2 regions of the Arthrobacter sp. E70 genome follow, and region 1 is predicted to be linked to the other one. Evidence: predicted binding sites of a transcription regulator. Region 1 holds the regulator's gene; the other holds the start of a gene.
The links. Region 1 encodes HrcA, which represses chaperone genes, less so after heat shock. Its sites were predicted from a motif close to TTNGCACTCGNNNNNNNCGAGTGCNAA; they were not measured.

Region 1 (4,409 bases):
GAGGTCCTCCTGCTGCGAATCCAGTTTGGCCGGCGTGTCCACCTGGAGGTGGACTTTCAGGTCGCCGCGGCCGTACCCGCGCAGGTGGGTGACCCCCAGGCCGCGCAGGGTGATGATCTCCCCGGACTGGGTCCCGGGTTTGACGTCGATCTCCTGTGTGCCGTCGAAGGTTTCCAGGCTGACGTCCGTGCCCAGGGCCGCGGCTGTCATGGGGATATGCAAGGTGGCGTGCAGGTCGTCGCCTTCCCTGACGTAGGTGGCGTCGTTGTTGACGCGGATTTCCACGTAAAGGTCACCGGCGGGACCGCCGGCAGGGCCGGCTTCACCCTGCCCGGCGAGCTGGATGCGCGTTCCGGTGGCCACGCCGGCGGGGACCTTGATGGTCAGCGAACGCCGGCTGCGGATGCGGCCCTGGCCACTGCATTCGTTGCACGGATCTTTGATGACGGTGCCAAATCCTTCACAGGTACCGCAGGGCGCTGCGGTCATGACCTGGCCCAGGATGGAGCGGACTGCACGCTGCACCTGGCCGCTGCCGCCGCAGATGTCACAGCGCTCCGGCTGCGTTCCCGGGCGGCAGCAGGATCCGTCGCAGGTGGGACAGACGACGGCGGTATCCACTTCGAGCTTCTTGTTGACGCCGAACACAGCATCCCGCAGGTCGATGCGGACACTGATCAGGGCGTCCTGGCCCCGGCGCACACGGGATGCCGGGCCGGCCGTGCCGCCGGCACCGAAGAAGGTGTCGAAGATATCCTGGAACGCAAAGCCCTGGCCCGCGTACCCGGCTCCGCCGAATCCGTTGTCCGTCCCGTTCTCGTTGCCCGTGGTGTCGTAGACACGGCGCTTCTGGGGGTCGGAGAGGACCTCATAGGCGTGAGTTACTGCCTTGAAGCGCTCGGCAGCGTCCGCACCGGGGTTTACGTCCGGGTGAAGGGTGCGGGCCAGCTTGCGGTAGGCCTTCTTGATCTCTTCTCCCGTTGCCTCCGGCGAGACTCCAAGGACATCATAGTGGCTGCTCAAAGTTCGTATCTCTTCCTTGTTGTACTGCATGTACTGGGGCTGCCCGGCCCTGGCCGTCCACCGCAGCAAACAGCGGCCGGCAGGATGGGCTCAGGGCCCCAGAATCCTGGAAAGGTAACGCGCCACGGCCCTCACCGCGGCCATCGTGGTGGGATAGTCCATCCTCGTGGGGCCGAGGATCCCGACTTTCGCGGCACTGTCCGGACCGTAGCCCGTGGCCACAACGGAGGCCTCTGCCAGGCCGTCATACGGGTTTTCCCTCCCGATGCTGACGGCCACACCACGGTGGTCCTGGGCCATCTCGCTCAGCAGCCGCAGCATCACCACCTGCTCCTCCAGCGCCTCAAGCACCGGCCCGATGCTGAGCGGGAAGTCCACGTTGGACCTGGCGAGGTTGGCGGTCCCTGCCATCACCATCCGTTCCTCCCGGCTGTTGTGCGCCAAGGCCTCAAGGCCGTGGGCCAACGCGTGGGCCGCCTGCCGCTGCGACGGGGCCGCCGCGGCAACGACGGCGGGAAGCGCCTGGGTGAGCTGGCTCAGCGGCGTGCCGGCCAGCGCGCCGAGGAAATGCGTGCGCAGGGCCGCCAGCACATCGTCGCCGAGGTCCTGTCCGACGTCGATGACCCGTTGCTCCACTTTGCCGCTGTTGGCGATCAGGACCACCAAGACCTTGCGCGGGGCAAGCAGGACGAATTCGATGTGGCGGACCAGGGCCCGGCTCAGGTGCGGGTACTGGACTACGGCCACCTGGTTAGTGAGCTGTGCAAGCAGACGGACGGTACGGTCCAGCACGTCGTCAAGGTCGTCGGACCCCTCAAGCAGCGACTGGATGGCCCGGCGCTCCGCGGCTGAGAGTGGCTTGACCGCAGAAATCTGGTCCACGAACAGGCGGTAGCCCTTGTCTGTGGGGATGCGCCCGGCGCTGGTGTGCGGCGCCGTAATCAGGCCCTCATCCTCCAGGGCAGCCATGTCGTTGCGGATGGTCGCGCTGGAGACGCCGAGATGATGCCGCTCCACCAGGGCCTTGGAACCGACCGGCTCGCGGGAGTGGACGTAATCCTCCACGATGGCCCGCAGTACCTCCAGCTTGCGTGGCTCGCTCACATTCCACCTCCATCCATGGTCCGGGGCGTCCGCCCCGCCTGCATGCTGCCACCACCAAAGGTTTAGCACTCGACATGCCTCAGTGCTAACAGTCTATTATGCCGCGGCACGTTGTTAGCATTGGTACCGCTCCGGGCGAAACTCCGGTGCCCACTACCAAGCGCGAGGCGGACCACATTCATGGATTACCAGAACTGGGGCCCCCGGGACATGTCCGCGCCTGCCCGCGCGGAGCTGCCCGAAGTTCCTGTTGAACGCGGGATGGTGCTTGAGGACGTCCAGTCGGGCTGGGTGGGTGCCGTGACCCGCGTGGAGAAATCCGGAGGCATGCACGTGGTGGCGCTGGAGGACCGGCGCGGCAAGTCCCGTTCCTTTCGGCTGGGCTTCGGGTTCCTCCTGGAGGGCCAGGCCATCCGGCTGATGCCGCCGGCTCCCCGGGCCGCAGCGGGCGTGCCCGCAGGCAGGACGGCGTCGGGATCCGTACGGGTCGAAGGCCAGCGTGCGCAGGTGGCCAAGGCGAGCCGGATCTGGGTGGAAGGCAAGCACGACGCCGAACTCGTGGAGAAAGTCTGGGGAGACGACCTCCGCGTGGAGGGCATCGTCGTCGAGCCCCTGCACGGCATCGACGACCTTGCCGCAGCGGTGGCCGACTTCCGCCCCGGGCCGGCCAGGCGCCTCGGCGTCCTGGTGGACCACCTGGTGCCCAATTCGAAGGAATCCCGCATCGCGGACGCCGTGATGGCCTCGCCCGGCGCCGCCGGGAACGTCCTGATTGTCGGCCACCCGTACATCGATGTCTGGCAGGCCATCCGCCCAGCCGTCCTGGGGATCGACCGGTGGCCCGCCGTCCCCCGGGGCCAGGACTGGAAGACAGGGATCCTGAAAGCCTTTGGCTGGCCCCATGCAACCAAAGAGGACGTCGGGCTCGGATGGCAGAAGCTGTTGGGCGCTGTACGCACCTACGCAGACCTCGAGCCCTCGCTGCTAGGCAGGGTGGAGGAAGTGATCGACTTCCTCACTGTGCCCTGAAGGCCGGACGCCGCCCCAAGAGCCAGTATTCTTGGTAGTAGTCAGCACAACTTGCACCCCCGAAGGAAACAGACTGTGGCAGAAAACGCACGTGATCACAGGGACGGCCAGGGCCGTTCCGAGTACCATGGCGTGCCGGCCAACGCCCTGCCGCTCACGGCCAGCGAAGACCGCCAATGGGCAACCCTCGCGCATTTCGGCGGCATCCTGGGATGTGTTCCCGCACTGCTGATCTACCTGATTTTCCGGGACCGTGGCCCCTTCACCGCACAGGAATCCAAAGAGGCCCTGAACTTCAGCCTGCCACCCACCATCGCCGCGGTACTGGCCAACATCCTGGTGTTCGTTCCCGTGGTCGGCAACATCTTCGCCGTGATCGCCACACTGATCTGGGTCGCCCTTACCTGCTTCTCGGTGGCCGCCGGCATCCACGTGAACCGCGGCCAGCCGCACCGCTACCCCTACAACCTGCGCTGGATCAAGTAACCGCAGAAGGCTTTGGTGCCCACATCCGCAGGATTCCCTGACCGAGCTTGCGAGGTTAGGGTGCGGGTGGGGATCAGTCCGGCAGGATGCGCCGCACCACCGCGTCCGCGAGGAGCCTGCCCTTCAGCGTGAGGACCAGCCGGCCGCGGAATGCAGCCGCAGGTTCCACCAGTCCATCGGCGATGAGACCGGCCACCTCCTGGCGCCCCGCTGGGCTGAGCGCGGCGACCTCCAGTCCGGACTGCAGGCGCGCCTCAAGCATCACCCGTTCCAGCCGCCGGGTTTCCGGATCCAGGGTCTCCCTGGCGGCTGCCGGCGATAGTCCCTGGGACAGGCGGTTGGCATAGGCGGAAGGGTGCTTGACGTTCCACCAGCGGACCCCGCCCACGTGGGAGTGCGCGCCGGGGCCGATTCCCCACCAGTCGTCTCCCCGCCAGTAGGCGAGGTTGTGGCGGCACGCCTGCTCCGGCGTGCGCGCCCAGTTGCTGACCTCGTACCAGCCAAGCCCTGCTTCGGTGATGAGCTGGTCGGCGAGTTCGTACTTGTCGGCGTGGTCGTCGTCGTCAATTCCCGGCACTTCGCCCCGGCGCATCTGTGCTGCCAGCTTGGTGCCGTCCTCAACGATCAGCGCGTAGGCGCTGATGTGGTCCGGCTGGTACGACAGCGCCGTCTCCAGCGAGTGGCGCCAGTCGGCCAGGGACTCCCCCGGTGTCCCGTAGATAAGGTCCAGGCTGACGGCCAGGCCGGCGTCGCGTGCCCACTGGACC
Region 2 (4,409 bases), on a different contig from region 1:
GTCCAAGGCGACCTGGAAAGTCATCGCCGCCGACCTCCCGCTGGGCATCGTGGTGCCGGACGGCCCGGTCAACCAGGAAAGCCTGTCCAACCGCGACGCGGGTGCCCCGCTGGGCCGCGAACTGGAAATCGCCGGCGTACTGAGCGCCTTCAAACGCAACGGCGTGAAAAACACGGTGTGGCTCACCGCCGACGTCCACTACTGCGCCGCCCACCACTACTCCCCCGAGCGGGCCGCCTTCACCGACTTCGACCCGTTCTGGGAATTCGTCGCCGGGCCCATCAACGCAGGCTCCTTCGGCCCCAACGCCATGGACGGCACGTTCGGTCCGGAGGTGGTGTTCTCCAAGGCCGGGCGTTTCGCCGGGGAATCCCCCCGCGACGGTGAAAACCAGTTCTTCGGGCACGTCCAGCTGGGAGGGGACAACAGCTTCACCGTCAGCCTCCGGAACGCCAACGGCGGCACTGTTTTTTCCAAGGTGCTGACGCCCGAGCGGTAGCCGCTGCTGTTATTTCCCCCGCCTCCTGGGTACGCCGCTGGTAGTGTTCCTGCATTCGGCACGGCAATCGGACGGGGTGGTTTTTTGACGGGCGATTCGACGAACAGCTTGTCCTCCACGGAGGACGGCCTGACCGAGGCCGTCCAAGCGGCCGGGGCGGTGGAGCTGCTCCTGATCCGGCACGGTGAGAGCGAAGGCAACGTGGCGGCCACCGAGGCGCGCGCGGCCGGGGTCGAGGTCATCGAGGTTCCTGCCCGGGACGCCGACGTCGACCTGTCCGGCACGGGCAAGGAACAGGCCACGGCACTGGGCAAGTCGCTGGCCCGCATCGCGGAGGAGTTTCGGCCGGACGCCGTCGTATCCTCCCCGTACGCCCGGGCCCGCCAGACGGCCGAAATCGCGGTGGACACTGCCGGTTGGCCGCTGAAGGTGCGGACCGACGAACGGCTCCGGGACCGTGAACTCGGCATCCTGGACCGGCTCACCCGGCTGGGCGTGGAGAACCGCTACCCGGGGGAATCCGAGCGGCGGGACTGGCTGGGCAAGTTCTACTACCGGCCGCCAGGCGGGGAGTCCTGGGCCGACGTCGCCCTGCGGCTGCGGTCGGTACTGGCGGAGCTGAACAGCCTGGGCATGGGCCAGCGGGTCATGCTGGTGTGCCATGATGCCGTGATCATGCTCTTCCGGTACGTCCTGGAAGGCCTCAGCGAGCAGGAGCTGCTGGACCTTGCGGCCAGGGAGGCCATCCTCAACGCCTCGGTGACCCGGTTCGTCCGCCCGTCCGGCGCCGGCCCCTGGACGCTGGAGAGCTTCAACGTGGCCGACCACCTGACCGAGTTCGGCGTTACCGTGACCGAACATGCCGGAGACACCCGTGTCCAGCCGAAATGAGACGGCTGCGGCCACACTGGTGACGCCGTCGCTCCTGCGTGACTGGCCGCTGCCCGCGCCCGGTGAGGACAAGTACTCCCGCGGATCGGTGCTGGTGGTCGGCGGTGCCCGCGCCACACCCGGTGCTGCCCTGCTGGCCGGCGTGGCCGCACTGCGCGCGGGCGCCGGGAAGCTGACCCTGGCCGTGGCCGAGTCGGTTGCCGTCCAGGTGGGCGTGGCGCTGCCCGAATGCGGGGCGATCGGCCTGCCGGAGACGCCTGCAGGCTCAGTCACGGCCGAGCTGGAGCGGATCGAGTCCTACCTGGACAGGGCTGATGCCCTCCTGGTGGGCCCCGGGCTGGATGATGAGGACCTTGCCGCCGAGCTTCTGGAGGCGCTGCTCAAGCGGGAGGACGCTAAACGGAAGGACACCGCCGGTGCCCGCCCGGATGGTCCCGCCGTCGTACTCGATGCCTACGCGCTCGGCGCGCTGGCCAGCCTGGAGGACCAGCTGGACCCGTGGCGCGGCCGCCTGATCCTCACCCCGAACCCGACGGAGGCAGGCATCCTCCTGGGCCGGGACCCCGACGACCTGGAAGCGGACGTGGCCGCGATTGCCCGCCGATACGACGCCGTGGTCAGCTGCCAGGGCCTGATCGCCCGCCCGCCCGGGGACGCGCCCGAGGAACCCGAACTCTGGAAGATCACCACCGGTTACGGCGGACTGGGGACCTCGGGCAGCGGGGATGTCCTGGCCGGGGCCGTCTCCGGCATCAGGGCGCGCGGCACCAGCAGCGCACAGGCGGCCTGCTGGGGAACGCACCTGCATGCCGCGGCGGCGGACCGCCTGGCCAGCCGGCTGGGGCCGCTCGGCTTCCTGGCCCGTGAACTGTCCGACGAATTGCCGGCCCTGATGCTGGAGCTTGGTTCCTAGGCGCCTGGCCACGTTGTGCCGGCACGCAAGATGGCCCCCGGCCGAAGCCGGGGGCCACCGGGTCGGGAAGCTAAGGCCTTAGCTGCCGGTGCGCTGTCTGGCGCTGTGGCGTGCACAGAGTGGCGATTCGCCCCAAAAAGGCAGTCAACAGATCTACCCGCTTCCCGATTCTTTCCTGGAACTAGGCGGCGATCTCCTGCTTTGCCCCCTTCGTTTCAATCTCGATCTTGCGCGGCTTCGCCTTTTCGGCGACGGGGATCCGCAGCGTCAGGACGCCGGCGTCGTAGCTGGCCTTCACGTGCTCCGTGTCCAGCGTGTCGCCGAGGATCAGCTGGCGGCTGAAGACGCCGCGGGGCCGCTCGGAGGCGATCAGTTCGGTGTCCTTGCCGGCGGGATCCGGGCGCTCTGCCCGCACCGTCAGCACGTTCCGTTCAACATCCAGGTCCACCGAGTCCACAGCGACGCCGGGCAGGTCGAAGGCGACCACAAAGTCGTTTCCTTCACGCCACGCATCCATCGGCATCGCCGCCGGGCGTGCAGACGTGCCGAGGACCTGCTGGGCCAGCCTGTCCAGCTCGCGGAACGGATCGGTTCGCATCAACATGGCTTCCCTCCTCGTAAGAGTTGGTCCAACATCGTTTTCCACTCAGCCTGATCTGTATTGGCTGATATAGATTTTTTAGCACCGGAGAAGCAGGTCTTCAAGGGGTTACGGAAGGGATTTCCGAAGATTTTTGCGCCTCGGGGGCGTACGGAAAAGGGGCCTTCCGCACTGCGGCTGCAGGTGCGAAAGGCCCCTTCCAAAGGGTTTTTCCTGTCCCGGACTTCAGTCCCTGGTGGGGTCCGGACGGAGCGGCGCGGGACCGGGGTCCGGAATGGGCAACGGCCCAGGCGGCTGCGGCGCAGGGAACGGATGGGGCGACGGCGGGCCCGGCTGGGTGGGATCCGGTGAGGTTGGCTCCGGGCCGGGTTCGGGCGGGAACGGCTCAGGTTCGTGCACTGGCGGGATGGTCATGCAACTTCCCCTCTCATGCTGGGCGATGTGCCTTGAAGTGAACAGGATACGCCTGCGGCCCCTCCGCAACTACCCTCCGGTTGCCCTGGCACTTCTGGTCCTTAGGGGCGCTGACAGGGGCCAACGTGCCAGGGCATTCACGACGGCGGGAGGCCGGTCAGTGCCGGACCGCACCTGCCAGCCGCAGCCAGGCGCGCAGCCGGCCCGGGTCCATCTCGCCGCAGCGGAAACCCACGTATCCGTCCGGACGGACCGCGACGATGCCCCCGCCGGGATGGCTGGCGAGCCGGTGGACGTGGACCAGCGGGCCTCGTCCCGGCCCGGCAGGCGCGGCCAGCGCCTTGGTGAGGTCAGCACCCAGGGCGTCCGGGCCGGCGTCGCGCTCCAGGAAGAGGTGGACCCCGGGCACCGCGGTCAGCTCGTGCAGGCGGACCGGGCGGCCCTCTACACTGGCCGGCGCGTCCGGCAGGCGGTCGCCGGGCCGCGGCCATCTGCCATCCCGAGGCGTCCCGTCCAGTGACAGCGCGCTGTGCCGGTACCGGACGAAGGGCTGGGCCAGCAGCCTGATCCCGAGTGAGGTGAGGCGCCGCCGGCGGAGCAGCACCGGCAGCAGCGGGGCAGCAGCTGGCAGCAGGCCCCGGACCAGGCGGGCGGCGGGGTGCGGCGAGGCTTCGAAGAAGAAGATGAGGTGCGTCAGGGCAAGCACCCGCCGTGCCGCGAGCCGCCGCTCCTGCCCGTAGCTGGCAAGCAGTTCGGGAAGGGGGCCACCGCCGGCCGAGGCGAAACCAAGCTTCCAGCCGAGGTTGAGCGCGTCGAGGATTCCGTTATTCATGCCCTGTCCCCCGGCCGGAGAGTGGGCGTGCGCGGCGTCCCCGGCCAGGAAGATCCGGCCGGCGCCGAACGTGCCGGCCAGGCGGTGCTGGAGGGGGATCCTCGCCGACCAGCGCACGTCCCGTACGGTGGCTCCCAGGCCCGATTCCCGGACCAGCCGTGCCACTTCCGTGGGCGGTATGGCCGGGCCGGGCTGCCCGAAGCGGGCGTCCCGCAACGGCTCGGCCGGGCGGGGGGCCAGCAGGCGCCACGCGGCACCC

Region 2: AC3IMC_RS14400 (Hsp20/alpha crystallin family protein) is a predicted target of HrcA. The motif match lies at 2,983-3,009, and genes of this name have one in related genera.

The regions. Positions count from the first base shown of each region.
Region 1 is NZ_JBYQFR010000002.1:95,411-99,819, forward strand. It holds gene dnaJ (molecular chaperone DnaJ) at 1-1,023, opposite strand, end outside; gene hrcA (heat-inducible transcriptional repressor HrcA) at 1,114-2,127, opposite strand; gene AC3IMC_RS02455 (DUF3097 domain-containing protein) at 2,308-3,156, shown strand; gene AC3IMC_RS02460 (DUF4870 domain-containing protein) at 3,232-3,642, shown strand; gene hemW (radical SAM family heme chaperone HemW) at 3,716-4,409, opposite strand, start outside.
Region 2 is NZ_JBYQFR010000010.1:152,936-157,344, reverse strand. It holds gene AC3IMC_RS14415 (alkaline phosphatase D family protein) at 1-499, shown strand, start outside; gene AC3IMC_RS14410 (histidine phosphatase family protein) at 608-1,390, shown strand; gene AC3IMC_RS14405 (NAD(P)H-hydrate dehydratase) at 1,359-2,303, shown strand; gene AC3IMC_RS14400 (Hsp20/alpha crystallin family protein) at 2,485-2,907, opposite strand; gene AC3IMC_RS14395 (FAD-dependent monooxygenase) at 3,476-4,409, opposite strand, start outside.